DNA from 3 places in the Cyanobacterium aponinum PCC 10605 genome. Region 1 is predicted to be linked to each of the others. Evidence: predicted binding sites of a transcription regulator. Region 1 holds the regulator's gene; each other region holds the start of a gene.
What was found. Region 1 encodes HrcA, which represses chaperone genes, less so after heat shock. Its sites were predicted from a motif close to TTAGCACTCNNANNNTNNGAGTGCTAA; they were not measured.
Positions count from the first base shown of each region.

Region 2: a site for HrcA is predicted at 1,863-1,889, ahead of groL (chaperonin GroEL). Genes of this name have one in related genera too.
Region 3: a site for HrcA is predicted at 7,558-7,584, ahead of groES (co-chaperone GroES). Genes of this name have one in related genera too.

Region 1 covers NC_019776.1:2,207,242-2,217,716, reverse strand. The annotation lists gene CYAN10605_RS18565 (hypothetical protein) at 116-313, shown strand; gene CYAN10605_RS09250 (AAA family ATPase) at 417-2,474, shown strand; gene CYAN10605_RS19300 (hypothetical protein) at 2,478-2,603, opposite strand; tRNA gene CYAN10605_RS09245 (tRNA-Gly) at 2,737-2,808, opposite strand; gene CYAN10605_RS09240 (response regulator transcription factor) at 2,916-3,587, opposite strand; gene glnA (type I glutamate--ammonia ligase) at 4,048-5,469, opposite strand; gene hrcA (heat-inducible transcriptional repressor HrcA) at 5,716-6,792, shown strand; gene CYAN10605_RS17825 (bifunctional diguanylate cyclase/phosphodiesterase) at 7,088-9,529, opposite strand; gene CYAN10605_RS09220 (4'-phosphopantetheinyl transferase family protein) at 9,864-10,475, opposite strand, start outside.
Region 2 covers NC_019776.1:1,587,502-1,597,976, reverse strand. The annotation lists gene groL (chaperonin GroEL) at 147-1,814, opposite strand; gene CYAN10605_RS06630 (NADH-quinone oxidoreductase subunit M) at 2,308-3,819, opposite strand; gene CYAN10605_RS06625 (NAD(P)H-quinone oxidoreductase subunit F) at 3,970-5,859, opposite strand; gene CYAN10605_RS06620 (bifunctional folylpolyglutamate synthase/dihydrofolate synthase) at 6,177-7,427, shown strand; gene CYAN10605_RS06615 (heavy metal translocating P-type ATPase) at 7,600-9,522, shown strand; gene CYAN10605_RS06610 (Mo-dependent nitrogenase C-terminal domain-containing protein) at 9,667-9,954, shown strand; gene CYAN10605_RS06605 (DUF1810 domain-containing protein) at 10,103-10,475, shown strand, end outside.
Region 3 covers NC_019776.1:1,342,864-1,353,338, reverse strand. The annotation lists gene CYAN10605_RS17770 (PAS domain S-box protein) at 1-1,510, shown strand, start outside; gene recA (recombinase RecA) at 2,113-3,183, shown strand; gene CYAN10605_RS05600 (RtcB family protein) at 3,370-4,551, opposite strand; gene CYAN10605_RS05595 (histidine phosphatase family protein) at 4,722-5,360, opposite strand; gene groL (chaperonin GroEL) at 5,454-7,079, opposite strand; gene groES (co-chaperone GroES) at 7,189-7,500, opposite strand; gene CYAN10605_RS05580 (DUF1822 family protein) at 7,656-9,035, opposite strand; gene CYAN10605_RS05575 (hypothetical protein) at 9,038-10,471, opposite strand.

The DNA.
Region 1 (10,475 bases):
GCTGATAACATAACTTTTTTTACCACTTTCAAGGATTTTCCTGCGGATTTGGCTTATATTGTTAATGAGGATAAATCGGAAAAAGTTGTGTTGAGCGATCTCGGAGAGATCCGCATTGCGGCACGCCTCTTTAGTATCATTAGAGAAAATGGGTAGTGAAGAAAGACAGAAATTACTAATATTATTAAGTATTTATGAAGTAAGAAATATTGCTAATAACAGAGAAGAAGAAAAAACAATTACCCAAACAATCCGGAATATTAAATATAATGTTGTTAAAAATAAAGTTTCTACACTTTATCAAGAAAAGTAATATCAATTAGTTAAAAAAGCTATTCATTGGTTTATTTCTTATTTTAATTAGTGGATTTCTAAACAAGCTAAAAAATAACTGTCAAAACAAAAATACTTTTAATATGTCTATTGTTTCACACATTTTAATCGGTTGCCCCAGTAGCGGAAAATCAACTCTAGCTAATCATATAATTAAACAATATTCTAATTATCAAATTATCTCCACTGATAACATTAGACAACAACTTTTTGGAGACGAAAATATACAGGGTGATTGGCAGTTAATTGAAACGGAAATATTTAAACAAATTGACAGTTATATTCAAGCAGAAAAACCAATTATTTATGATGCCACTAACGCTAAAAGATGGTGGCGAATTTCTCTGTTAGAAAAGTTAGCAAAATATGAAAATGCTAACTGGATTGGTTGGTATTTAAAAACCCCTTTAAATGTTTGTTTAGAATGGAATCAAGAGCGAAAACGTCAAGTACCAGATGATGTTATAACTAATTTATATCAATCCCTAAGAAATTTTCCACCTCTTCCTGCGGAAGGTTTTTTAGCTGTTTATAACATACCTTTTAAAGAAGGTAAATTAGAAATTAATCAATTCAATGATAAAGTTTCAAAATTAAATCGAGTACAAGTCAATCGCACCAATCGCACTGCCAATAGTAAAATACAATTTCATCCTTATTCAAGATTACTAGACTTCGATCGCATCTTCCACTTAATTAGCCTTATAATTAAATATCCCAATCTTGGCAACCTCTCAGAATCCAATCCTGAATTAATCAGAGAAATCTTTGGAGATGAGATTAAATTTAACAGTGAAATAGAAGAAATTTGTGGCTTTTTAACAAAATATTATGACAAAATTTATGCTCAACCAGAAGCCATTAAACAAGACTTAATCTGGCTGGAAAAAATGGGTATTATTAATCAACAAAATTATGAACCATTACCAGATATTGAAATAGTAAATATTGACGATTTAGTAACCCATCCTTACTCAGATATTGAACCATTTACCAGACTAATAAAAACCATTCATTTTATCATCTATCATCCTCTAACTTATAAAGATAAAGAAGGATGTTTGCAAAGTTTAATTGAAGCCATGCAACAAGAAAAAGTTATTAATATTAATTGTGGAGATAGTATTCGTAAAGATATAGAAAAAGTTTTAAAACCCTTTGGCATTTTCCCCGATTTTACCATGAAAAAAGGCTATTTTATCGGCACAGGAATTTTATCTCAAACAGATTTAATCAAGGTATTTCGCTTATTAGAAGCCCAAGCTAATAGTTTATCAGATCCTGTCGCTTTATCAGTCTATGAAACCTTTAAAAGTCGTTTAGGAAATGCTAAAATCGCTCACTCTGAAAGTTACCCTGTCAGGGCAATTTATAATAAAAATATTGTTGATTTAAACAGTCTTCCTAATGATTCTTTAGCCAAAAAAATTGATGTCTTAGAAGATGCGATCGCCTCTGGAGAATTATTAGAATTAAATCGCTTTTTAGGCAGTGCCGAATTTTATAAAGATGACTCTCAATATAATCAAACAGAGGATAATAGTTATTTTCTAATTTATCCATTACAAATAGTTTTTCATAACATTGGATGGTATTTAGGTTATGAATATGCAGAAGGAGTAAATAAAGGATTATTTAAGTTTGAAAGATTAGATAGATTATTTTTATGTAGAAAGACTCATCAATCAAGGGAAATGAAACAACAAATAAACGCCTTAAATAAATTACAAAAACTATATCAAGCTAGCGGAGGAATCTTCCTTGGAAATAACGTCAAATTGCAAAAACAATATCTCGATACTAAACAAAAAAGCAAAGCTGAAATAACTATGGAATTATGGTTTAATAATCATATTTTTAAGTTTATCAGTGAAGGTACAAATCGCTTCCCTTTACAACAAATGAAAATGTCAGCCCGTCTTCATAAAAATCATGAAACAAATCCTCTTTTTACCCTAAAAAAAACAGAAGATAAAAACTTTCCTAATCGTTTTCAAGTAAAATTACCGATATGGTCATTAGAAGACATTGATTTATTACGGTGGATTGTTGGTTTTGGTGGACAAGTTAAGGTAATTAATCCCCCCGAATTAGTAAATAAAGTTAAACAAATAGGGGAGGCTATTGCTCTTTTATATTAAAGTTTAATTTTCTGTAGTAGAATTAACTTGATAATCTTTGATGATATTAATAATTTGTTGACTACTAATATTAGCCTGTTCTGATTTTGTATAAACAGTTAATAAAACTACTGTATTTTCTATTTTCACATAATAAATAAAACGTTATCCGCAACTTTTTCTTTTTGAATACCACTATTTTTTACTCTTACTTTAAATACCTGATGATTAATACCAGATACTCTATCTCTCAGTAATTATTTTATGTTTTTACTTTTTAATAAGCGGGTAACGCGATTCGAACGCGCGACATTCACCTTGGCAAGGTGACGCTCTACCACTGAGCTATACCCGCATCTTTTTGTTTGCGACATTTAATATTGTGTCAAAAAAATAAAAAAATGTCAAGGTTTTTCTTAAAATTTTTCCCGTTCTCAAGGTAAACTCTTAGAAAAATGAAAATTAATCTTTCAACACATAGCCTACGCCTCTAACAGTCTGAATAATTCTTTTTTCCTTATTCGATTCTAATTTCAGTCGCAGGTATCTTACATATACTTCAATGATATTAGAATCTCCGCCAAAATCATAACCCCAAACTTTTTCTAAAATTTGATCACGAGTTAATACTTGTCGAGGGTGGGAAATTAAATATTCCATTAAGTCATATTCCGTAGCGGTTAAATCGATGATGCGATCGCCTCTTTTTACTTCACGGGTACGACGATTCAAGCTCAAATCAAGAAAGTGTAGTTCGTCGGGGTCTTCTTCATTGCTTTTGCGTAAATGGACTCGTAACCTAGATAATAATTCTTCAATACCAAAAGGTTTAACAATATAATCATCCGCCCCTGCATCTAAACCAGCCACACGATCATTGATTTCATCCCTTGCAGTTAAAAGGATAATAGGAATCATGCAGCCTAAACTACGTAACTGACGACAAACATCAAAACCAGACATTTGGGGTAACATCCAGTCTAGCAAAATCAGGTCAGGATTAATTTTTTGAGCAACCTTTAATCCTTCTTTTCCATCTGGTGCGATCGCAACTTCATAGCCTTCATATTGCAACTCTAACTCCAAAAACTTAGCTAATTTTTGCTCATCTTCTACCACTAAAATCTTACTCATTTTTCTCTTTATCTTTCTCTATGGTTTATATCTTAACCTGAGTTCGTGATAAATTTTCATCGATGAGTCATGGCAAAAAGGGCAAAGGGCAAAGGGCAAGGGGCAAAGGTAAATGGTTGATAATTAAAAATTAAGAATTGAAAACCCCGAACTGAGATTTTTTTATAGAACTAAGATAACCTCAGTTCGGTTTAAGAATATCCAACAAGGTTAGGTGTCAGGTTGCAGGTTGCAGGTTGCAGGTTGCAGGTTGCAGGTGGTAGGGGTTTTTAGCAAGGGGCTTAAGCCCCTTGTTTAAGTCAGTTCGGATTAAGGCAATTTTATCGTTGTTTCTAAGAAGCTATAAGGTTTTCTGACTAGGAGAAAATAATGCTTTCAGCTTATCCCGAACTCAGGTTAAGATAATAAAAAAGGAGGCGACAATGCCTCCAGAAAAATGAGAAGTTATCAAATAGTTTGTTTAGACATCGTAATACAATGCAAACTCATAAGGATGAGGACGAAGACGCATAGGGTTAATTTCATTATCTAACTTATACTCAATCCAATTATTGATAAAGTCTTCAGTAAATACCCCACCTTCTGTTAAGAAAGCATTATCTTGTTCTAAAGCCTCTAAAGCCTGTTCTAAAGAGCCGGGAGTGGAAGGAATTTTGCTTAATTCCTCTGGGGAAAGATCATAAATATCCACATCCAAAGGTTCACCCGGATCAATTTCATTTTTAATACCATCAATACCTGCACAAAGCATTGCGGCAAAGGCTAGGTAAGGATTGCTAGTAGCATCAGGACAACGGAATTCTAAACGTTTCGCTTTAGGATTTGTACCAGATAAAGGAATACGTACAGAAGCCGAGCGATTACCTTGGGAGTAAGCTAAGTTAACAGGAGCTTCAAAACCCGGAACTAAACGCTTATAAGAGTTAGTGGAGGGATTACTAAAAGCTAAAATTGCAGGAGCGTGTTTTAAAATACCACCAATATAGTGTAAAGCCATTTTACTTAAGTTGGCATAACCATCACCCCAGAATAAAGGTTGACCATCTTTCCAAATAGATTGGTGAGTGTGCATCCCTGAACCATTATCATTAAATAAAGGCTTAGGCATGAAGGTAACAGTTCTACCATACTTCTTGGCAACATTTTTAATCACATACTTATAAGTCATTAAATAGTCTGCCGCCTCTATCAAAGTAGCAAAACGAAAACCTAATTCATTTTGTCCACCAGTAGCAACCTCATGATGATGCTTTTCAATGGGTACACCACATTCAGCCATTGTTAAAAGCATTTCCGTACGCATATCCTGCATCGTGTCTGTGGGGGGTACGGGGAAATAGCCTTGTTTGTAACCCGGTTTATAACCTAAATTTCCGCCTTCTTCTTCTTTTCCAGAATTCCAACGTCCTTCTACACTGTCAACATAATAGTATCCCTTGTTTTCCGTTTGATCGAAACGAACATCATCAAACACAAAAAACTCCGCCTCAGGACCAAAATAAGCAGTATCTCCGATGCCACTTTGAGCTAAATACTCTACAGCTTTTTGAGCGATACTACGAGGATCTCTGGAGTACCATTCCCCAGTACGAGGTTCTTTGATACTACAAATCATGCTAAGGGTAGGTTCTTTGCAGAAAGGATCAATCCACGCAGTGGTAGGATCAGGAACCATTGCCATATCAGATTCATTAATAGCTTTCCAACCACGAATACTAGAACCATCAAAAGGCACACCATCCACAAAAGAAGATTCGTCTATTTGATCGTAGTAAAAAGAGCAATGTTGCCAAGTACCGGGTAAATCGATAAATTTGAGGTCGATAATTTTGATATTCTGATCTTGAATCATTTTCAAGACTTCTTGGGGAGTTCCGGGCATTAAATTATTTCTCCTTTATTTCTTGTCGTTACTTTTATGTCTTACTCACAAGTCTTAATCCTAAGCACAGTCAAACCTAAGTTTTGTAGCTATTGATACATATATATAAATATTTATTGTCTTTATGCTAATTTTGCATAACTGACAGAAGACACAGCGAAGATGTAAAGAAAAGTTATACTAGCACCATATAAACAAACAATTTTTATAATCTTTTTATATTTAACTACTCCAATAAAGCATAAGATGACTGTTCAAATTAAGCTCAATGAACGCCATCATAAAGTATTACAGGCAACTATTAAGCATTACATCGCAACGGCTGAACCAGTGGGGTCAAAAACTTTAATGAAAGAGTATGACTTTAGCGTTAGTTCTGCGACAATTCGTAATGCGATGGGGAAATTAGAAAAGGCTGGTTTTTTATATCAACCTTATACTTCTGCCGGGCGTATCCCCTCTGATTCCGGTTATCGTGTTTACGTGGATCAACTTTTAACGGAACAAAATACTGTTAAAGTTTCCCTTGATCCTTTTCTCGATGCTACTTGGCTCAATTTATCCGGGCGTTATGAAATTCTTTTTCAAAAAATAACAAAAATTCTTGCAGAAGTAAGTGGCTGTATTGCTTTAATTACCCTACCTCAAGTCTCAGGTAATATTATTCATCATCTTCAGTTAGTTCGAGTTGCTGATAATAAAATTATGTTGGTGATCGTCATAGATAATTACCAAACAGAATCTTTCGTCTTAGATAGTAAGGAATTAACGTTTAATTCTCAAAAGTTACATCCTGAAGTTCTTGATAGTGAGCTAGAAATTTTATCGAATTTTTTAAATCATAAATTAAAGGGTAAATCTCTGAGGGAAATTAATCATTTAGATGGCAGTGAGTTGGATAATGATTTTAAACTTTACACAGATTTTATTAATCATTTGCTCACAAAGATAAAGTCTAGTTATCATTTAGCTCAAAGTACTCCTATTTTATTGCAGGGATTCTCACAATTAGTACAACAACCTGAATTTTCAAGTATAGATCAGGTTAAAATTCTGTTAAATTTTTTAGAAACAGAGCAAAAACAGCTTCTACCTCTTTTATTTAATATTAATGAAAATTTGGACGGAAAAAGAGTAAAAATTCATATTGGTTCAGAAAACCCATTGGAGTCGATGCGCTCTTGTAGCTTAATATCTGCTTATTATTTTCAAGAAGATTATCCTGTGGGTAGTGTTGGCATTATTGGACCGACGAGAATGCCCTATGAACAGGCGATCGCCCTTGTTGAATGTACGGCTAATTATCTATCTGAAAAAATGTAATTTACTTAAGTTCGGGATAAATTTTCATCTATAAGTGATGGTGAAAAGGGCAAGGGGCAAAGTAAAAGGGCAAACCCCCCTTTATCCCCCCTCGAGAGGGGGGAGAGCAAAGGTAAATAGTGAATAGTTGATAATTACTCGTTGCTCCTTACTCATTACTTTCTTCTAAAACCTGAAACCTGAAACCTTATCTCCCTCTCCCCTCATCCCCCCATCTCCCAAACACCTACCCTTATCCGATATTTTTAAACTGAACTGAGATTAAATATGTTTTGTTACTTAGATAATGTAAGATTTAGATTTGATTCATTATCCAAAGAGAAAATTCTTCCTGACTCAATGGCTTAGAAAATAAATATCCTTGTCCATAATTACAGTTTAGTTTTTGTAAAATTTCTAGTTGTGTTTCTGTTTCAATTCCTTCACAAACAACATTTAATTCGAGATTATGACAAAGGGTAATTATTCCTTGTAAAAATTTAATATTTTTAGGATGAGTATTTAATGGTTTAACAAATGCTTTATCAATTTTTATTTGATTTAAAGGAAAATTCCTCAATCTAGCTAGAGAAGAATAACCAGTACCAAAATCATCGATCGCAATTTTAACTCCTAGTTTTTTGATTTCTGATAAAATTTTTGTAATATTTTGAATTTGATGAGCAATGATTGATTCTGTAATTTCTATACGTAAATTATGAGGTGAAATTTGGGTTTTGTTTAAAACATCTTTAATTTGTTGTAAGATATTTCCCTGCTCAAATTGTTGCTCACTAACATTGACATTTATACAAACATTTTCTGGAATTAAATTGGCTTCTTGCCACTGTTTCAATTGATTACAAGCCTTATTTAACACTAATTTGCCAAGGCTAATCATCAGCCCACTTTGTTCGGCGATGGGCAAAAATTTATTAGGATTTAAAAATCCTAATTCTGGATGTTGCCAACGCACTAAAGATTCAATACTGGTTATTTTTCCTGTTTTTAAATCTATTATAGGTTGGTAATAAATAATTAAATTATCTTTTTCAATGGATTTTCTCAGATCATTTTGTAATTGTAAACGCCTGATAAAATCGTCATACATTTCTCTCCCGAAAACTTGATAATCTCCTTTGCCTTTATTTTTTACTTGATACATGGCTATGTCGGCATCTCTAAATAAATCCTCTGCACGAAGATAAGGAGAATTTGTAGTTTGATTATGACTTAAGACAATTCCAATACTACAGGTGGTAAAAAATTCCTGATTATGAATATAAAAAGGTGAGCTTATCTCTACTTGAATTTTTTCTGCAACTGCGATCGCATCTTCAACTTTAGTGATAGAATCGAGGAGAATTGCAAATTCATCTCCCCCTAACCTTGCCACCATATGGGAAGAGGATAAACAACGGCGTAAACTATAGGCAATATCAATGAGAAATTTATCTCCTGCTAAATGTCCAAGACTATCATTAATAGTTTTAAAATTATCTAAGTCAACCAATAATAAAGCAAATAGCTGATGAGGAGTATTCTTAGCTTCCTGCAACAAATTTTCTAAGGTTGCCATAAAATAAGCCCTGTTGGGTAATTTCGTTAGAAAATCGGTATTCGCCGCTTCAATTAACTTAGTTTCCATAAAGCGACGTTTAGTAACGTCCTGAAAAATAGTCACGAAACATTGTTTTTCTCTTTCCCCAATAATAGTAGTTGTTATTTCTAACCATTTAACCTCTCCTTTTTTCGTGATGATGCGTTTTTCTACCGAAGTTGGATTAAGATTAGTAGAAAAGCAAATTTCTCGCAAATATTCTTGGGTGGATACCGTATCTTCTGGATGAATAAAAAAATAGCCTGACTGTTGTCTTAATTCATTTTCTGAGTAATCCAATAATTTACACAAAGTATTGTTAACTATTTCTAGTCTGTAGTCAACATCATGGATAGCAATGCCCACAGCTACTTGGTTAAAAATACCATTTAATAAGTCTTCTCGTTGCTTAATTTTCCCCGCCATTTCCCGTAAGGCTTTACTCAACACCATTCTTTCATCTCGAAACACAGAAAACATGAAATTAGTGTCTGAAATGTCTATATCTGGTTGATAATTGCCTTCTCCCACAGCTTGGGCATATTTTTGTAATTTTCCTAAACGGGTAGTTAAGAAATGGGATAATCCGATAATGGAACAGAAAAAAATAGGATAGGATATGACAAAAAAAGATAAAAATCTTTCACGAATATCTTTTTGTATCTCATTTATTTCTTCTGTTTGCATATCTGCGCCTATTCCCGCAATTATTTGTCCTGATGAATCTTTGATGGGTGCATAATAAGTTATCCAACTCCCCCATTTATCTTTGTAAAAATTTCGATAAACTGTAGCCCCTTCTGCAAGAGTTTGTAAATGATATGATGTGGCGGGGGCAGATTCTAAGAAATCAACGCTTTTTTGAGGGTTTTTTCCTCTCCATACATCTACTAAATAGATAATTTCGGTTTTATCTGTGGGGGATAATTGAGAGATATTGGGGTGAGTAAAAGTAAATAAAAAAATATTGGGGTGTAACTGGTTTATCTTTTCCATCCATTGTAGTTGACTTTTGTAGCGTGGATCGTCTGAACTACCTTCTTCATTGGCTTTGCCTTCTTGGAATAGTTGCTTTAACTCTTCTGTATCAATCTGTTGCGAAGATGCGATCGCAACTTGTTTCAAATTATTTGTCAAACGTTCTAAACTTCGCTTCATACTACTTCTATAAGACCACCAGTAAAGACACAGAAAAAAAAGAGTAAATACAACTGTGTAGCTAATTAGTATTTTTGTCCGCAGACTAATAAATTTTTTCATAGGATTATGGACGAACTGAGTGTAACAAAAGCACTACAAAGGTAAAAAATAATTTGGCTTTAGTAATCACTGACATTGATACGATAAACTAGGAATGATTTTTGGATAACAATATTAATTTAACTTAAATAAGCGAATACTCTCCTAGAAATAGGTATTTTATTTAACAAATAATTTCTTTTATTTTCTTTTCCTGAAAATTAATCCCATTTTCTTTAAATTACTTGATGATTTATAGCTGGCTAAGATTAAGAATTAACTGTTCAAGTATTTCTGGTAACAATTCTAAGGAATAATAGTTACACTTGTATTGTGCATTAACTGCGATCGCACCTACAAAATTATCATCCAAAGAAAAATTATTAATTTGCCATTGAGAGTAAGAGTTAGTACAAAAATTAATAGTATTTAATCCGCCGGATAATCCCTCTCCTATAGCTTTTAAATAGGCTTCTTTTTTTGTCCAAAATTGGTAAAAAGTTTTAACTTGTTCTTCTTTTTTTAAATGCTGTAAATATTGATATTCTTCCTGTGCAAAAAATCTTTTTGCTATCCTTAATAAATTATTATTATCTTCTAGTTCCTCTAAATCAACCCCTAAATTTAATAGAGAGAAACAATAAATTATATCTGTTTTACTATGAGATAAATTAAAATTTAAACCTATATTGTTTATGCTAAAATCTAATACAGGCTTACCTTTTTTATTATAAAAAAAGAATATCTCCTCTGGTTTTATTAATAAATAATTTGCTAAAATAACTCTTAAAATACCTTTATTTACTAAATAGCTATTACATCTTTCTTGAGATTTAAAATATAGAGCTTTATTCAGTTCATCATC
Region 2 (10,475 bases), 620 kb from region 1:
AAATTTCATGAATTTTTGTTGGGTTACGTTAACACTAACCCAACCTACAGAGTTATCAATAAACGTTAATAAAAAAGGGTTGAACAATGTTCAACCCCTACGATATAAAAGGTGAAACAGGCATCTTGCCTGTAGGTTTTAAGGAATTACATCATTCCCATACCGGGCATTCCCATGCCACCCATGCCGGGCATTCCTCCGCCCATGCCACCCATATCGGGCATTGCAGGTTCAGGAGCGGGTTTTTCTACCACTAAGGCTTCGGTAGTTAAGACTAATCCGGCAATGGATGCGGCGTTTTGTAAGGAGGTACGAACTACTTTTGCAGGGTCAATAATACCAGAAGCGATTAAGTCTTCATATTGTCCTGTTAAAGCATTGTAACCGATATTAGCATCAGATTCTTGAACTTTGGCAACAACGATCGCACCTTCTACTCCTGCGTTTTTAGCAATTTGAGCGAGAGGGGCTTGAATGGCTCTGAGGACAATGTCTGCACCGATTTTCTCTTCTTCGATGGTAAGACTATCTCTTAATTCGGCTACTTTGGGAGATAAGTGAATTAAACTTGCACCACCTCCGGGTACAATTCCCTCATCCACTGCGGCTTTAGTAGCGTTAAGAGCGTCTTCAATGCGTAATTTTCTTTCTTTTAATTCAGTTTCGGTAGCCGCACCTACTTTGATGACTGCTACACCACCAGCTAATTTAGCGATACGCTCTTGTAATTTTTCAGTGTCGTATTCAGAATCAGTTTCTTCGAGTTGTTTACGGATTTGAGCAACTCTTTTTTCTATTTCGGCTTTATTTTCTCCATCGGCAACAATAATGGTGTTATCTTTCTCGATGGTGATTTTACGAGCTTTACCTAAGTCATCTAAATTGGTAGTATCAAGACTTAAGCCAATTTCTTCAGAAATCAAACGTCCGCCAGTTAAGATAGCAATATCCTGTAACATGGCTTTACGGCGATCACCAAAACTAGGTGCTTTGATAGCGGCTACATTTAAGACACCACGGGCTTTATTAACTACGAGGGTAGCAAGGGCTTCTCCTTCAATGTCTTCGGCAACAATGAAAAGAGGTTTACCTGCACGGGCAACATTTTCTAATACAGGGACTAAATCAGCAATAGAGCTAATTTTTTTATCGGTAACTAAGACGAGGGGATTTTCAAATTCAACGATTTGTTTTTCTTGATCGGTGACAAAATAAGGAGACATATAGCCTCTATCAATCTGCATTCCTTCCACTACTTCTAATTCGGTGGCTAAGGATTTAGATTCTTCTACGGTAATCACGCCATCTTTAGTAACTTTATCCATGGCGGTAGAAATCATTTGCCCGATTTCTTCATCATTTCCTGCGGATACGGTAGCAACTTGGGCAATAGCGTCTCCTTCTACGGGTTTAGCCATAGCGGAAATTTCTTTCACTAAAAGTGCGATCGCCTTATCAATACCACGACGTAACGCCACGGGGTTAGCACCAGCAGTAACATTTTTCAGGCCCTCTTTAATAATTGCTTGAGCGATAACTGTAGCGGTGGTTGTGCCATCTCCTGCAATGTCTTTGGTTTTAGAAGCAACTTCGCGCACTAAACGAGCACCAGTATTTTCTAAGGGGCTTTCTAATTCGATTTCTTTAGCAACGGTAACACCGTCTTTAACAATTTCAGGTGCACCGAATTTTTTTTCTAATAATACATTTCTACCCTTAGGTCCTAAAGTCACTTTCACCGCATTAGCAAGGGCGTTAACTCCTTGTTCTAGGTGTCTTCTGGACTCTTCTTTAAAAGATACAATTTTAGCCATAGATATTTCTGCTGTAAGACTATATTTATTTTTTTCCCATAGATAAATTTAGCACTCTTAGGTCATGACTGCTAATACGGTTATCAGCACCTTTTCTTTGATTAAGTAATGAGCAATTAGTATTAAGGTTTTAGGGGATTGGGCTGTTAGGGAAAAATGAGTTAGGGGTTAGGAGCGAATGGCCATTCGCCCGTACAAGAGTTTGAAGTTATTAATTATTCACTATTCATCTTTGCCCTCACCCCCAACCCCTCTCCCACAGTAGAGGGGAGCGTTTTTTCTTAATAATTGATTAATTAATACTTAAAAACTCCTGTATCTGTTACTATTTGTTAGTTTCAAAAATTGAAATTGACATTTTTGAGAATGAAAAAACCCTGGGGTATAAAGGGGGGTTTGCCCCTTGCCTCTTACCCTTTTAAGAGGAGACACAGAGGGTTTTGCCTTTTGCCCTTTTAACCTTGCCCATTGCCTTTTTTTATCTATTTACTGGTTATAGATGATGACTGAAAGTGTTAAGGCTACCCAAAACAAAAGAAACATTTTCTTCTCCACCATAAAAAATGAGGGAGGCTTGGGTTTCACTCCAACGGCTGATAAAGTGGGGTTGTAAACCAAAAAGAATGATTAAAACAGCTAAAATCAGGGCAGGAATTCTCTCACTCCACAAAACTCTGGGCAAATTGCTTAATTCGGGGGTTAAGCGTCCAAAAAAGACTCGATTCACCATTAACAAGAAATAAACTGCGGTTAAGCCTGTGCCAATTAAACATAGTAGGGTGGGAATGGGAAAAATGGGGAAGCTACCTCTGAATACTAAAAATTCGGAAATAAAGCCAACCATCCCGGGAATACCGCAACTAGCCATTACTGCTAATATCATTAAACTACCAGTAACTGGTAAACCTTTTTCAGGATTGAGTAAGCCTCTCAGATAATTCACATCACGACTACCAGTTTTTTTATAGACAATACCCACCAAAATAAATAACATGGCACTAATTAAGCCATGACTAACCATCTGTAAAATGGAAGCCTGTAAACTCAAGCGGGTAGTAGCAGATGCAGCAAGTAAAACATAAGCCATGTGGGCAATGGATGAGTAGGCAACTACTTTTTTCATATCCTTTTGCGCGATCGCACACATAGCACCATATAAAGCACTAATTCCCGCCAGAAAAGCCAAGTAAGGGGCAACCACGAGCCAACCTTCAAGGAAAAAACCTACTCCGAAACGTAATAAGCCATAAGTGCCTAGTTTCAACAATACCCCTGCTAACAAAACCGAAACTGGTGTACTAGCTTCAACGTGGGCATCAGGAAGCCAAGTATGGAAAGGAAAAATGGGGATTTTAATAAATAAGCCGATTAAAAGGGGAATTAAGAGCAAAACTTGAGTGCCAACGGGTAAAGCATGGGACTTCAAAGGTTCAAAAGCAAAAGTTGGCTCTCCACTAAACCAAACTAAGCCCAAAAAAGAAATTAAGACGAGGAATCCAGATAAAGCGGTGTAGAGTAAAAACTTCATTGCCGCATAACCTCTTTTTGCTCCTCCCCAAACCGCAATGAGAAAATATAAAGGTACAATTTCTACTTCATAAAACAGGAAAAATAACAATAAATTTTCTGCTAAAAATGCTCCTGCAACTCCTCCTGTTAAAAGTAAAATCATCCCATAATAAAAACGAGGTCTTTGAATATCTTTAGGAGAGATATAAATAGCAATTAAAGTTAATAAACTATTGAGAGAAATAAGGGGTAAAGATAAACCATCAACCCCTAAATCATAGCCTAAGCCGAGCCAATTTAGCCAAGAAAAACTTTCAGTAAACTGAGTATCAAATAAGCTAATGTCAAAATTACTCCCAATGATGATATTAATAATGAGAGTTGCGATCGCAATAATGAAAGCAATATTGCGATAAATGAGAGTATTTTTAAAGCTAGGTAAAAAACAAACAATTATTGCCCCAAAAATAGGCAACCATATCAAGGAACTAAGCATATTAAATAATTAATAGTTGATAGTTAATAATTTTGAGAAAAACTTTTTAATTAAACATTTAGCAGATAATATCTATATAGTTTTGTAATGAGGGCTTTAGCCCTTTTTTGAGGGAATTACTAAAGAAATTTATTATTGTTCAATTCCTCATTAAAATGATCCCCAATAGTTAAGAATATTATTCCATTGTCCACTGAGGATAGACCACATTAATAATACCACTCCGACAATGATGGTTAAGATATAGAACTGAGATTGACCAGATGTATTATATTTAAGGGTATTGCCTCCGAAAATAGTTACTAAACTAATCAGGTTAACCACTCCATCAATAATGTAGCGATCGCACCATGTGGTAAACTTAGCTAAATTAGAGACAAAAGCCACAACTGTAAATTGATAAATCTTGTCTAAATAGAAATCATAGGCAAGTAAATCTTGAATGACTCGCACGGATTTTTCCACAGGGCGATAAAAACCTTTTCTGAGGGGAATTAAAAAGCCGATAACACAACCCAACAAACCAGAGGCGATAATTAAAGGTAAGGCATAACTAACCACCATAGCAGTATTGTTTAAAATAGGAGCATTAGGACTTAACCAGAGAGAATAATCAAAAGGTAGAATTGGAGCAAGTAAAGTAATAATAGTTAGGGAAACCATCGGAATTGCTAACTGCCAAGGAATTTCAGGAGCTCGACGGGTTTTAGGTTGAGTTTTGCCCAAGAAAACAGCCCGAAACACACGGGTAAAATTAAGGGCATTAATCAAATTAACTAATAAAAGAATCCCTAATAACCACCAAGAAACCTCTAAACTACCATTAAACCAGCGATGGAAAGTAATTAACATTCCCGAAGGCAATAAAGCAATGATTCCCGCACTGCCCGTCATGTAAGCAAGGGTTGTACTCGGCATTTTAGACCAAATTCCCCCCATTTCCGTAATATTTTGGCAACTGGTAGTCAGAATAATTGAACCTGCACTCATAAATAGTAAAGCCTTGGCAACCCCATGACAGAATAAAATCAAAAAGGCAATATCCACATGACCCAATCCCACGGCAATAAAGACTAAACCTAAATAAGCACTGGTAGAATGGGAAAAAGTCCTTTTAAGATCTATTTGTGCTAAAGCAATTAATGACCCTCCAATGGCAGAAATCGCACCAATTACCACCAAAGTATGAGAAGCCACAGGAGAAAGAGTGAATACTGGTTCTAATTTAATTAATACATAAGCACCAGCAGAAACTACGATCGAATTTCTCATAATACTAGCTGGATTAGGACCTTCCATCCCCTCATCTAACCAAAGATTTAAAGGGAATTGAGCGCATTTGCCCGTAGGACCTGCAATTAGAGCTAAACCAATCAAAGTTGCCGTAAAAGTGGGAATAGAGGGGTTTTCTGCCCATTCTTGTAACTGAGAAAAACTTAATCCTGCTCCATCACTAGATAAAGCAACAATACCCATTAACAACAAAATATCCCCAACTCTTTTGGTAAGAAAGGCATCTCTAGCCGCCGTAACAACAAGGGGCTGTGCATACCAGAAACCTACTAATAGATAAGTAGAAAGGGTTAACAACTCTAACAAACCATAACTGAGTAAAAGGGAGTCACTTATAGCAATACCCCCTAAAGCCGCTTCAAAAAAGCCCATTAAGCCAAAAAATCGGGCTAATGACCAATCTTTCTCCATATAGCCAATGGCAAATATTTGTGCCAGTAAACTAATAATGGTGACTAACTCTAATGCACCACTGCTGACAGGAGAAATTTCGATGGCTAAAGACAAATCTAATTCAGCAATACTAAACCAAGGAAAAACAATACTTTGAGAGGGAAAATTACCAATATTAAAAAAGATGATACTACCATGAAAAAATGATAGTAAGGTCATTAAAATATTCAAATAAGCCGCCGGGCGAGGTCCTGTTTTGCGAATAAATCCTAATGCCCAAGGCAGACTAAAAATAGCCCCTAACAATCCATATAAGGGGATAAACCATATATGCTGAATAAGAAAATTAATCATGCTTATTGAATAGTATGTTTATGTATTAAAATAACTTTATCTACTTTTTTATCTACTTTTCTTGATGAATCGATTTTACAGCAATTTGTTAAGAATAAATAGACCTGAGTTCAGAGTTTGAAGTTTAGGTTGTGGATTAAATTTTGTCAGAAATGCAAATCAATTTTGCTATGTTTAAAATAAATTCTTGACCCTAAACTATCAATTACGACCTAGGAATGTTTTGAATAAGTGCAACGAAGATAGGGGATGTTGCGTTTAACAATAATGATACAATTATTTATTAAGTTTTATTAACAAAAACAAATAACTGAAGTATGGGAAATCAAATTGAGGATTTGTTACAACCTTTTCAAAGATTTGGGATTAATTTGGGATTAAAAAGAATTAAAAATTTATTAGCTTTACTAGATAATCCTCAAGAAAAAGTGCCAATAATTCATGTAGCTGGAACTAATGGTAAAGGCTCTGTTTGTGCTTATTTATCATCAATTTTAACCGCTTCGGGATACAAAACAGGACGTTACACTTCTCCTCATTTAGTTAACTGGACGGAAAGAATTTGTCTTAATGAAAAACCCATAGAAGAAAATATTTTAATAGCAATTTTAGAAAAAATAAGATCGGTTATTAATCCTAATGATCCCGAATGTCCCACTCAATTTGAAGTAATTACGGCGGCGGCTTGGCTTTTTTTTGCTAATTCAGAGGTTGATGTCGCAGTGATGGAAGTGGGTTTAGGGGGAAGGCTTGATGCTACTAATGTGTGCGATCGCACTTTGGTTAGTATTATCACCTCTATCAGTCGAGAACATTGGTTCATATTGGGGGATACCCTCAGTAAAATTGCCACGGAGAAAGCAGGAGTTATTAAGGAAAAATGCCCTGTAGTGGTAGGAAGTCTTCCTGAAGAAGCCGTTAGGGTAGTCAAAAATCGAGCGGAAGAATTAAACGCTCCCACAATTTGGGTAGAATCAGCCCAAAAATTATCCCCTAATCAAGCTGAATATGAAGGGGTTAACTACCCTTTAGCTTTAGGAGGAGATATACAATTACAAAACTCAGCAATTGCGATCGCAACTATCAAAATATTACAAGAAAAAGGTTGGCAAATCCCCACATCTGCCATAGAAGAAGGCATGAAAAACACCCGTTGGCGAGGAAGAATTGAATGGGTGAAATGGCAAAAACGAGATTTACTGATTGACGGGGCGCATAATGTCGCTTCTGCTGAGGTTTTAAGGCAATATGTGGATACCTTGCATAAACCCACTACTTGGGTCATGGGAATGTTAAACACAAAAGACCACGAAGGTATTTTTAAGCAATTATTACGTCCTGAAGATCAACTTCATTTAGTACCTGTACCAGATCATAGCACCGCCGAACCCGAAGAATTAGCAATATTAGCAAAAACCATTCAACCTCAATTAAAACAGGTACAAACTTACGGCGATTTATTCACTGCCCTAGATTCTGTTACCAACAATCAGGAAACTGCAACCACATCTATTGTCCTTTGTGGTTCTTTATACCTACTAGGATACTTTCTTAGTAAGTTAGGGTAAGGGCAAAAGGCAAAAGGCAAAAAGCAAACCCCTCTATGCCTCCCCTCTCGAGGGAGGAGAGCAAAAGTGTTTAATTAATTTCCCCCTAATCCCCTAATTTCCTCCTCATCATTACCCAAAAAAACCTTTTAAGATAAAATACGAATACTTGTTCATATATTAATCTATTGTCATGGGAAAACATTGTTGCACAGAAAGTAATAGCAGTCATAATCATCGCCATGAAAGAGAAGATGTAAATCTAAAAAAAGAGGTTATATCTGTTATTGTTGTCAGTGTTTTATTTATTTTTGGTTTTGGTTTTGAGAATCAATTACATAACACTATTTATTCTTTCGGAGAATATTTAGTTTTTATACCGGCTTATCTTCTTGCGGGTTGGAATGTTTTGATGAGTGCGGGGAAAAATATTGTTAAAGGTAAATTTTTTGATGAAAACTTTTTAATGACTGTTGCAACTTTAGGGGCGTTTGCTATTCATAAACTCCCTGAAGCAGTAGCAGTGATGCTATTTTTCAAAATTGGTGAATTATTCCAAGAATTGGCGGTAAATCGTTCCCGCAAATCCATTAAATCCTTACTGGAAATTCGTCCTGATTATGCTAATCTTCAAGATGAGGATGGTATAAAAAAAGTTAATCCTGAACAGGTCAATATAGGCGATTTCATTGTTGTTAAACCGGGAGAAAAAATACCTTTAGATGGAGAAATATTAGAAGGTGATTCTCAGGTAGATACATCGGCTTTAACAGGAGAATCTGTACCCCGCATGGTGAGGAAGGGAGAAACAGTATTAGCAGGAATGATAAATCAAACAGGGGTGTTAACTCTTAAAGTAATTAAACTTTTTGCAGAATCTTCCATTACTCGAATTTTAGATTTAGTGGAAAATGCTAGTAGTAAAAAAGCTTCTACACAAAAATTTATGAGTAAATTCGCTCAATATTATACCCCGATTGTTGTTTTTACTTCTTTAGCTGTTGCTTTGATACCACCGTTATTGATAGCTAATGCTAGTCATGGCGAATGGGTTTACCGTGCTTTAGTATTATTAGTCATTTCTTGTCCCTGTGGATTAGTGATTAGTATTCCTTTGGGTTATTTTGGGGGAGTTGGCAGAGCGGCAAAAAAAGGAATTTTGGTAAAAGGGGCAACTTATCTCGATTCTTTGTTACAGGTGAAAACCATAGTTTTTGATAAAACTGGTACTTTGACAAAAGGGGTATTTCAGGTAATGGATATAGTTCCTTATAATGATTTTACAAAAGAAGAATTATTAGCTTTTGCTGTGGGAGTAGAAACCTATTCTTCCCATCCCATTGCTGAATCTATCCGTCAAGCCTATGAGGGAGAAATTGACGATTCTATTATCGATAATTATCAGGAATTAGCGGGTTATGGTGTCTCTGCTATCATTGACGGAAAACGAGTAATTGCAGGGAATGATAAACTATTGCATCAAGAAAATATCTCTCATGATACTTGCAATGTTACTGGTACTGTAGTCCATTTAGCGGTAAATAATAATTATGCAGGTTACATTTTGATTGCCGATCAAATTAAAGAAGATGCCACATTTGCTATTTCTCGTTTGAAAGAGTTAGGAATAGAAAAAACCGTGATGTTAACTGGAGATAATAAAGTTATTGCTTCAGAAATTGCCAAAAAGCTAGGGCTAGATTCTTATCAAGCGGAATTGTTACCAGAAGATAAAGTTACAGCTTTAGAAAATCTTATTCATCAAAGTAAAGAAAAAGAAAAAGTTGCGGTGGTGGGAGATGGTATTAATGATGCTCCCATTATTGCAAGGGCAGATGTGGGTATGGCAATGGGAGGTTTAGGTTCAGATGCTGCGATCGAAACTGCTGATATAGTAATTATGACTGATGCTCCTTCTAAAGTACCAGAAGCGATCGAAGTTGCAAGAAAAACTCATCATATTGTTTGGCAAAATATTGTATTTGCTCTAGCTGTAAAGGGCTTATTCATTATTTTAGGGACTTTTGGGGTAGCAAGTCTTTGGGAAGCTGTCTTTGCCGATGTAGGAGTCGCTCTGGTTGCTATTTTTAATGCCACTAGAATCATTAATCAATGACCTTAGTTTTTATTCTGTCCTTATTAAACAATAAATAAAACTTATCTAAACCTAAGAAAACTTCTATTTATATTATATTGCTATAAATAAAAAATATTATTAGACTGATAATAGTTAAGTAAAGCTAATTAATCAGAAAAAAAGATGTTGAACTTTAATTTATTAATTTTGATGCGATCGCCTTTTAATTTTATCAAAGAAAGATTAGAAAATTTAGAAATTAGCACCAAAGAAACCGCCGAAAAAATAGTTAACTTAATTCCGAATACCTGCCCTTTTGCCAGAGAAATTAGGCTTTTTAACCGTTCAATCTTTAAAATTCCGCCTTTGTGTAAACTAAATCCTTTTTATGAAGATTTAATGATGTTACGTTTTAGGGCATTATCTTTTCTGTGTGAAATAGGAGAAGATATAACCCCTTATTGTCAATAAAATTCCTTTTTTTCTTTTATCGATGTTTATTGTCGATTAATCGGTTTCAACTCCTTATTTTTTAATACTTTTTTCCTTGAACTCAGGTTAATTAACTTTGTTAAAATTAGGCATTAAATGTATTTTTTAATATTGAGCAAATAAGATAGTGACCAATAATAATAGTTATCAAGATTTATATAATTTACAAAGATTTGTTGATGCACAGGAAAAAGTATATAAAACTGTTATCGATGAATTAAAAAATGCAAAAAAAAGCTCCCATTGGATGTGGTTTATTTTTCCTCAAATTAATGGTTTAGGTAAAACTTCAACTTCTATTTTCTATAGTATTAAAAGTATTCAAGAAGCAAAACAATATATCAATCATGATTTACTTGGGAAAAGACTAAAAGAGTGTGTAACAATATTGCTCACTATAGAAGAAACCTCCTCAGAAAAAATCTTTGGTTTTCCTGACTGTATGAAATTAAAATCTTCTCTGACTTTATTCTCCGAAATATCCGATAGTGATTCTATTT
Region 3 (10,475 bases), 860 kb from region 1:
TAGTTTACACTGGGATCAACAAATGTATGAAATTTTTGGCATGGGTGAGCGACAATCTTCTCTCACTTACGCTGATTTCATTGCCTGTGTGTATCACGAAGATATTTCCCTCGTCGAAAATAAATTTGCTTTGGTTTTACGAGAAAAAAGAGATTTTTCTGCCCAGTTTCGCATTCTTCGCCCTGATGGTGAAATTCGTTGGATAAAGGCGATCGCACAAATACAAAGGGATAGGGAAGGAAATCCTGCTACTCTGGTGGGGATTAATAGCGACATAACAGAAGAGAAAAAAGCTCAAGAAGAATTATGTCAAAAAAATGAAGAATTGCAAATAGCGACAGAAAAAGCAGAAATAGCTAATAGATCTAAAAGTGAGTTTTTAGCCAATATGAGTCATGAATTGCGAACTCCTCTCAATGCGATTTTAGGCATGACTGAAATTTTGCAAGATCAAGTATATGGTGAGATCAATCCTCGACAAAGTAAAGCACTTAAAACCATTGAAACCGCAGGTTCTCATTTACTTTCCTTAATTAATGATATTCTCGACCTTGCCAAAATTGAATCCAATCGAATGGAGCTAGACATAAAACCCTTGAATGTCAAACAAATATGCTCTTATAGTTTATCTTTCGTTAAACAACAAGCCCTGAAAAAAAATATCACAATTACTAGCCAGATTCCTGAAAATCTAACTCCTTTTATGGCAGATGAAAGACGTACAGGTCAAGTTTTAATTAATTTACTTAATAACGCTGTCAAATTCACTCCAGAAGGGGGAAAAGTTACTCTTAAAGTGTCAGTAATTTCAGAAGAAGATAAAGAGAGAACGAAAAACTATTTGCGTTTTGCCATTAAGGATACGGGAATTGGTATTAAAAAAGAACATATAGGTAAACTGTTTCAATCTTTTGTACAATTAGATGCTTCATTAAATCGTCAGTTTGAGGGTACAGGCTTAGGATTAGTTCTAGTGAAACAAATTCTTGATTTACATGGAGGAAAAGTAGGATTAAGCAGTGAGTTTGGGGTTGGTAGTTGCTTTATGGTCGATTTTCCCTATGAAATTAATCAACTCGATACTAATATTTCTTCGCAAAAATCAAAAGATTCCCTTTCACAAAACTCTCAAGGAGAAAATAATCAACAAATATCTATCTTATTAGTGGATGATAATTGTCCTAATCTGCTTACCACTTACAGTTATTTAGAAGCTAATGGATTTTCTTTAGTCTGTGCCAATAGCGGAGAAGAAGCCTTAAATATTCTCAATACTCACTATCCTGATTTAATCATTACAGACATTCAAATGCCAAATATTTCGGGCATAGAATTAATTAAAATCATTCGCCAAAATCCCCTTTTAGATCAATGTAAAATAATTGTGTTAACTGCCCTAGCCATGAAAGGAGATGAGCAAAAATGTTTAGAGGCAGGGGCAGATATGTATTTAAGTAAGCCGATTCGGCTAAAAGAATTAAATCTCAAAATTCGAGAATTATTAACTTAACTTCTGTTCGATATACCTGAGTTCGGGATAAATTTTCATCTATGAATGATGGAGAAAAAGGCAAAGGGCAAGGAGAAAATTTAAAAGGACAATGGGCGAAGGTAAATAGTGAATAGTTGATAATTAAGAATTAGGAATTAAAAACCCCGAACACTCATTATTTATTACTCATTACTCGTTACTTATTACTTTCTCTCAACACCTGCAACCTGCAACCTGAAACCTGACACCTACCCTTATCCAATATTCTTAAACCGAACTGAGGTCGATATGAAACTTTTGAGTTAAGGGACAAAGAAAAAAGGTCAAAGGGCAAGGGGCAAAGGTAAATAGTTTATAGTGAATAGTGAATAAATTTCAGTTAAAAATTGAGAGTTAAGAGTTAATTTCCTCCTCTCACCCTCTCCCCTCATCCCCCCATAACATCTAACTCAAAAAAAGAACCATAAAAATCTTTTGCTTGGGAAAAAATAAGCTAAGATAGAAGGACAATACCTATGTACCAAATAAGATAAAATTCAAAAATATTGAGACTGAAATAAAGGTCACATAGAGAAAAAAATTACATTATCATTGAGAGAGTTAGACAGCAGAAAAAACCTATGGCTACAAGTACAATGGCTCAAAACCCCGATAAGGAAAAAGCATTAAACCTCGTCCTCAATCAGATTGAGCGTAGTTTTGGCAAAGGCTCAATAATGCGTCTTGGAGATGCCGCAAAAATGAAGGTAGAAACCATCTCTAGCGGTGCTTTAACCTTGGATCTCGCCCTCGGTGGCGGTTTGCCTAAAGGTCGTATTATTGAAATCTATGGTCCTGAAAGCTCAGGTAAAACAACCCTTGCCCTTCATGCGATCGCAGAAGTTCAAAAAGCTGGTGGCATCGCCGCCTTTGTAGATGCAGAACACGCATTAGATCCTACTTACTCTGCCGCTTTAGGAGTGGACATTGACAATTTACTTGTAGCTCAACCTGACAACGGTGAATCTGCTTTAGAAATTGTCGATCAATTAGTACGTAGTTCCGCCGTAGATATTGTTGTAGTTGACTCCGTTGCCGCTCTTGTGCCTCGTGCAGAAATAGAAGGAGAAATGGGAGATTTACAAGTAGGCTTACAAGCTCGTTTGATGAGTAAGGCATTAAGAAAAGTTGCGGGAAATATTGGTAAATCTGGAGCAACAGTCATCTTTTTAAACCAACTACGTCAGAAAATCGGTATTAGCTACGGCAGTCCAGAAGTAACTACAGGAGGTACAGCTTTAAAATTTTATGCTTCTGTCCGTTTAGATATTCGTCGTATTCAAACCTTGAAAAAGGGTAGCGAAGGGGAATACGGAATTCGGGCAAAAGTAAAAGTGGCTAAAAATAAAGTTGCTCCACCTTTTCGCATAGCTGAATTTGACATTATTTTTGGGTCTGGTATTTCTCGTATTGGTTGTTTGTTAGACTTAGCCGAAAAAACCAACATTGTTAACCGAAAAGGGGCATGGTACAGCTATGAAGGTGATAACATTGCTCAAGGTCGAGATAATGCCGTCAAATACTTAGAGGAAAATCTCGAAATTGCCGAGGCCATTGAGGAAAAAGTCAAAGCTGAATTAGAGATTAATAACGTCAGTTTCGGAAGTTCAGGGGATGATTCCGATGATGATAATTTTGACATGGATGAGTAGTTGACAACTCTCTGGGCAAAGAGCAAAACCCCCTTTATCCCACTTATTTAGGGGGGAGGGCAAACCCCTCTGTGTCTCCCCTTTTAAGGGGAGAAGGGCAACTGACGTTAAATATATTCAACCCACACCACCCCAAAACCCTAAGCCCCGAACCCCGAACCCCGAACCCCGAACCCTGAACTCTGTTTATCCTTTAACACAAATAACTTGCTTTAAGGTAGCCACGATTTCCACTAAATCGGTTTGCTGATTCATTACTTCTTCAATGGGTTTGTAGGCACTAGGAATTTCATCAATAACCCCACTATCCTTACGGCACTCAATACCTTCAGTTTGTTGAATTAAATCGGCAACATCAAATTCTTTTTTTGCTTTCGCCCGAGACATTTTTCTTCCTGCCCCATGACTACAACTACAAAAACTGTCATGATTACTCTTACCTTTGACAATAAAGGACTTTGCTCCCATTGAACCAGGTATGATACCATAATCCTCTTGAGTTGCCCTTACAGCACCTTTGCGGGTAACATAAACATCTTCACCAAAATGAATTTCTTTTTCTGCATAGTTGTGATGACAATTAACCTTTAGTAAAGGTTTACAAGGTTTACCTCCTGCTAAGTATTTTTCAACAATACCTTTAAAGCGACTCATCATCACATCCCGATTAAAACGGGCATAGTTTTGAGCCCATTGTAAATCTCTCCAGTAAGCATCAAATTCGGGAGTATTCGCCACAAAATAAGCTAAATCAGGATCAGGAAGTTTTAAACCTGCTAATTTAGCCAACTCTTTCCCTGTATGAATATGACATTCTGCCAGTTTATTGCCAATATGACGAGAACCAGAATGTAACATTAACCATACTTGCTCATCGGTATCTAAGCATAATTCAATAAAGTGATTTCCTCCTCCTAAAGACCCCATTTGTTTAAGGGCTTTAGTTTCTAATCTTTGCACCCCTGAATGTAAATCACTAAAATTTCTCCATCCTTGCCAATTAGTTACTTTTGTTTCTACTTCCTTATTTTCATTAAAACCTACAGGGATAATTGCCTCTATTTCCTGACGAATTTTTTTTAATTTTCCTTCCAATTGATTTGCCTGAAAAGGTGTTTTAATCGCACACATTCCACAACCAATATCAACTCCCACCGCCGCAGGTATAATCGCATCTTTCGTGGCAATAACCGAACCCACTAAAGCCCCTTTTCCTAAATGTACATCAGGCATTAATGCAACGTGCTTGAAAACAAAAGGTAAAGAAGCCACATTTTTCGCCATTTGCATTTCTTGACTGGCTAAATCATGACCAGCCCATGACAAAACGGGTTTAGGAGTTGATAAAGTTAAAGGTTTATAAGCCATAATCGACCTATGATAAAAGTTATTTTTCTTTTATTGTAATGCTAGATTTAGTTTTTGATATTCAGTTCACTTCACTCCATTCGTTTAATAAACTGTACTATAGTCAAAAACCTATCTTCTTAAATCTCCTAAGCTCAAACTCTCAACTAAGCTCAAACTCTCAACTCTGATTAAGTTCCTTTTCTAGCGTGTAATTCTGGACGTAAATGGGTGCGATCGCACAAAGTATCTAAACGAGGACCTCGATCCGTTAAAGTCACCGTTGTCACAGAAGCCACAGGCATCGAGATGCGATCGCGATAACGTCCAATATCAATTCCTAAAAGAGAGCATAACATAATCCTAATAGTAGCTTTATGAGAAACAATTAACACATTACCAGTAGGGTAATTACGTTCAATTTCTTCTAACACTTCATTGCTACGACGAGCAATATCAATTCCTTTTTCACCCCCTGTCGGTGCATTCCAACCCGGATCTGCTAACCAACGCACATATTCGTCGTGATAGAGTTGATTAACCTCATCTGGGGTTTTTCCCTCCCAATTACCGTAAGCAATTTCCCTCAATCCATCCCGTTGTTGAATTCCCATACCGATAGTTTTAGCTAAAGGAGTAGCAGTTGCGATCGTCCTTGTGAGGGGACTAGAAAAAATACCCTGCCAAGGAATGCTTTTATAGGCTTTAGCAAAGTCTTCCGCCATAAGATAGCCTTCTGGAGTTAAATCTAAATCCAAAACACCACAATAACCCCCTGTCGTACTGGCAGTTGTTTCTCCGTGCCTCAAAAAATAAATAATTAAGCTCATCTCTCTGGTAGTAATTAATCATGATCTAACTTCATTTTAAGCATAAAAAAAGTGGGCAATGCCCACCTCAGACTTATTTAATTAAGTTAGATTTTAGTAGTCAAAGTCACCAGCACCAGCAGGAGCCGCAGGTTTGTCTTTTTCAGGTTTGTCAACTACGATACACTCGGTAGTTAATACCATACCAGCGATCGAAGCTGCGTTTTGAATAGCAGAGCGAGTTACTTTAGCAGGGTCAACAATACCAGCAGAGAACATATCCACATACTCATTGTTAGCGGCATCATAACCAGTGTTAAAGTCTTTTTCTTTAACTCTTTCAGCTACAACAGCACCATTTTGACCTGCGTTTTCCGCAATTCTTTTTAAAGGAGCGGTTAAAGCACGAGCTACGATTAAAGCACCAGTTAATTGTTCTGCGGTTAAATTAGCATTTGCCCATTCTTCGAGAGTAGGAGCTAAGTGTGCTAAGGTTGTACCACCACCGGGGACGATACCTTCTTCCACTGCGGCTTTAGTCGCATTGATAGCATCTTCTAAACGTAATTTACGATCTTTCATTTCGGTTTCGGTAGCCGCACCAACTTTGATTACTGCTACACCACCGCTTAATTTAGCGAGACGCTCTTGTAATTTTTCTTTGTCGTAGGAAGAGTCAGATTCTTCAATTTGACGACGGATTTGCTCACAACGAGCTTTTACTTCTTTTTCGTTTCCTTCGGCAACGATGGTGGTGTTGTCTTTGGTGATGCTGATACGACGAGCTTTACCTAATTGATCAATGGTGGTAGTATCAATTTTTAATCCTGCATCTTCGCTGATTAATTGTCCACCAGTTAAGATGGCAATATCTTCTAACATTTGCTTACGGCGATCGCCAAATCCGGGAGCTTTTACTGCCGCTACGTTTAAGACACCACGAAGACGGTTAACAACTAAGGTTGCAAGCGCTTCTTTTTCGATGTCTTCAGCAATAATCATTAAAGGTTTGCCTTGACGAGCAACTTGTTCTAAAACGGGTACTAAATCTTGAACTAAGGTGATTTTTTTGTCGGTTACTAAGATGTAAGGATCATCTAAAACACACTCCATGCGCTCGGTATCGGTTACGAAGTAAGGAGAGATGTAACCTTTGTCAAAACGCATACCCTCGGTGATTTCGAGTTCAGTTTCCATGGACTTACCTTCTTCGAGGGAGATAACTCCTTCTTGTCCAACTTTGTCCATTGCTTGAGCAATCATTTCACCGACTTCGGTATCGTTACCCGCAGAGATTGCACCTACTTGGGCAATAGCTTTGCTATCTTCTACTTTACGGGCGTGTTCAGCAATTTTAGCCACTAAATGTTCAGTAGCTTTGTCGATACCACGTTTTAAAGCGATGGGGTTAGCACCGGCGGCAACGTTACGTAAACCTTCTTTAACAATAGCATGAGCTAATACGGTTGCAGTGGTAGTACCGTCACCAGCTACATCGTTGGTTTTAGAAGCGGCTTGACGAATTAAAGAAACACCAGTATTTTCGATGTGATCTTCTAATTCGATTTCTTTAGCAATGGTTACACCGTCGTTAACGATTTGAGGTGCTCCAAATTTTTTCTCTAAAACAACGTTACGTCCTTTAGGACCAAGAGTTACAGCTACAGCTTCAGCTAATAAGTCAATGCCTTTTTCGAGAGCGCGACGGGCTTCTTCGTTGTAAATGATAGATTTTGCCATAATTGATTCTGTTTCGTTTCTAACTAATTTTTGTGTAATATTTGAAAATAAATAATGTTGGTACTTGATTGATTCTGAGATTCGTACCTTAACCTCATTTACGATAAAACTAGGAAACTACAGCGAGAATGTCTTTTTCGGAGAGTAAAACATAGTCATCGCCACCGAGTTTGATGTCAGTACCAGCGTATTTGGAGTAAAGTACTTTATCGCCTACTTTAACTTCCACAGGGGTACGTTCACCTTTATCATTTACTTTACCTTCCCCAACGGTAACAACTTCACCTACTTGGGGTTTTTCTTTGGCGTTGTCGGGTAAGTAGATACCACCAGCAGTTTTTTCTTCTGCTTCACTTACTTTGACAAAGACGCGATCGCCCAAAGGCTTAACAGTGGATACATTGATGGAAATAGCTGCCATAGATTGTTTACTCCAATTTCTCAAAGATTAGTTATTTTGAGGGTCAGAGCTTAGTTTTTAGCGCTCTCACCTTACGAGTGCTAATTTAACCGAAATTCATTAGAGATAGCAATAGGTTGTTTTGTACGGGTTTCCGAACGTATTTTTAATGACACTTATACCTTGAATGTATCTTCTATATAATTATTATTACAACTGACTTGAATCTTAAAAGTTTCTCCTTCATCTGCCCAAAATTTATACTGAATAGTATTATCGCCCTTTTCACTAATAATTGCTTGAAAAAGATCTTCATTTTCATCTAATATTTTCAAAGATAAACTTTCTGGTAAATTATCCTCATTACTTAAAACGGAAACTCTCACAAAAATACTAATTTGCCCAAAATTTCTGGGTAAAATATTAATTAATAAACCATAATTTTTATTTTCTTCATTGAAATTGATTAATTTTCCATATCCTTTAGAACATAAAGAATGATTTGCTTGTAAAGACTCTAAAGCGAAAACACTACTCCAAAGAATTTCTTCGTCATTAGTATTATTAATTAGGTCAACTAAAACCCTAATAAATTCCTGTTGTAAATTTTCCCTTATTTGCCAATTAGGAATAGTGTTTAAAATTTCTAATATTTGTCCATAATTATCATTTTTGACTAAGACATTTAAACCCTCTTGGGGTGAAATAGAGCGAAAAGCAGGAGACATCTTTAAATCGAAATCAGTCTCAAAATTATCTTTGATAAAATCTTGTAAACTTTGCCATCCTTTTCTCAAAATATTCTCTGTTTTGTTTTTCAATAAATCGCCTAAACTTATACTTTGACGATGGGAATATAATTTATAACGGGCATCAGCAATACTAACTAAACTCAACCAATCACTAAAATCAAGACTAAGACGTGGAAAGAAACTATTTTCCAACTCTGTAATTAAATTTTTTTGTATTTGAGGTGATAAACATTTTAATGGAGAAACTTGAGGGATATTTTCCCAACTATATTCATACTCCAGAGCCATTAAATTTAAGTCAGTTTCCAAACATTCATAGGGTAAATTAACTGTATGGTTTAAATTATCTGTTTCCCCATTTTCTTGCAAATTATCGTAGTTAATATAACCCCAAAAATCTAAATAATTTTCCTCTAAGTTAACTCCCACTATCACATAATAACTACCAACCCATTCAGGAATTTTTAACCATTCTTTAGGAATAGAAATACTAACTCTATCTTGGGTTTCCGTTGGTATTAAAACTAAGCGATTATTATTCACATTGATCGCATTACCATTAATAAACTCCCAAATAGTGATATAGTCAATTATGTTGTTTGTGTCTGTAATATTAATATTACAAACTAAATTTAGCCATTGAATAAAATATTTACGAGAAAGAAGATTAATATAACCACAATGACGATTAATTTCGGTACTTAAATTTTTAACCTCCTGCCATGTTTGACGTTTAATATTTTCATCTAAGGCAATTTTTAATTCATTGGCGTAGCAGTCGGAAATAAAGTTTATGATATTCATAATTAGTTAATTCTATTAAAATAATTTTCACAAAATTTTTGAATTTGCATATTGATGTTATTATCAATCATAGATATTTTAGGAATAAAAATATTTAACTTATTTGCCAGTTTTTTTCTAACATTATCGATGATAATTTCATTATTATGATTAAAGGAATTTTTATTTTTATTGCTATTTTTTGTTTCCTTAAAGTATTGTTGTTCTAAATATTTTTGCTGTTCCGAATTAAGATTTTTATAACATTGATCAATTAATGTAAAAATATCATCTTCTATATACTCTTGAATACAAGCATCTAAAAGAGAGATAAGAGGTTTGATTTCCTTCGCTGACGTTTGATTTTTAGGAAGATTTTTTATTTTTATAATTTCATCAATAATTGATTTTTTTATACTGTTAATTTTGCGAGATAACTGATATTGTTGTTTAATAAAATCAGGATAACTTTGATTGATTATTGTAATAATTTCTCCTTGAGTTAGATTTAAACTAAAAATGAAATATAAAATTGCTTGATTAATACTTTCTTGGTTTTGAAAACTATTAATGATTATATTTTTAATTTCCTGACTTTCCTTTTCTATTGCTAAATCATCAATATAATTATCAGAATTTGCTTCTATTAGAGAGTGGTCATTTTCTTCATACATAACAGTAATTGGATTTGTGGCTAATCTTGCCATTTCAATACAAAATTTGAGTTTTTGTTTTAATTCATCGGGAGTAATTTGTGTTTGATTAAGTTGTTTAATTTGTAAATTGTATTGTTGAACCATTAACTGTAAATGTGTCGAATTTGGCTCTGATAATACTTTATTTTTTCTTATGCCACAAGTTTGATAATTATCAAGATAGCATTGCCAAGCTAAAAGACATTCTTGCAATTTGTTATCTTTTAAACCTCCTTGAATTGTTAATATACTTTCTGCTCGTTTGATTCCTATTTTTGTCAATAAACCCCAGTCACTTAATAATTTCCATTGGCGATTACGATAAACAGTATCTTTAATAATAGTGTTTAATCTTGTTTGAGCATAAGTTGTGATTTTCGTCCCATATTTAACTTGATAATTTTTTAGTAATTTTTCTGGTTGAATTAATGCTAGATTCCCCGATGAAAAACATTCTTCTAAAGTGAGTAATTTTAATGTTAAGTATAGACGCTCATAAATTATTCTCGCACTCCATAAACAAGTTTCTTGTAGGTAAGCAGAAAGGTGATTTTGTTTGATTTTATCATGCTTATTTAAAATAGAAGATAAAAAAGAACGGGCTATCTTCTCACAAGATTGCTTTTTCTTCTCAGCAACAATTTTTTCTATATTTCGCTTTAATAATAAATCTGTTTGCCAGCAAAAAAATTGATTATTCTCATCAGGAAAAAAGACAAAAGTAGAGAATTTATTAACAGTACTATTTCTTGTTATTCTCATAGCT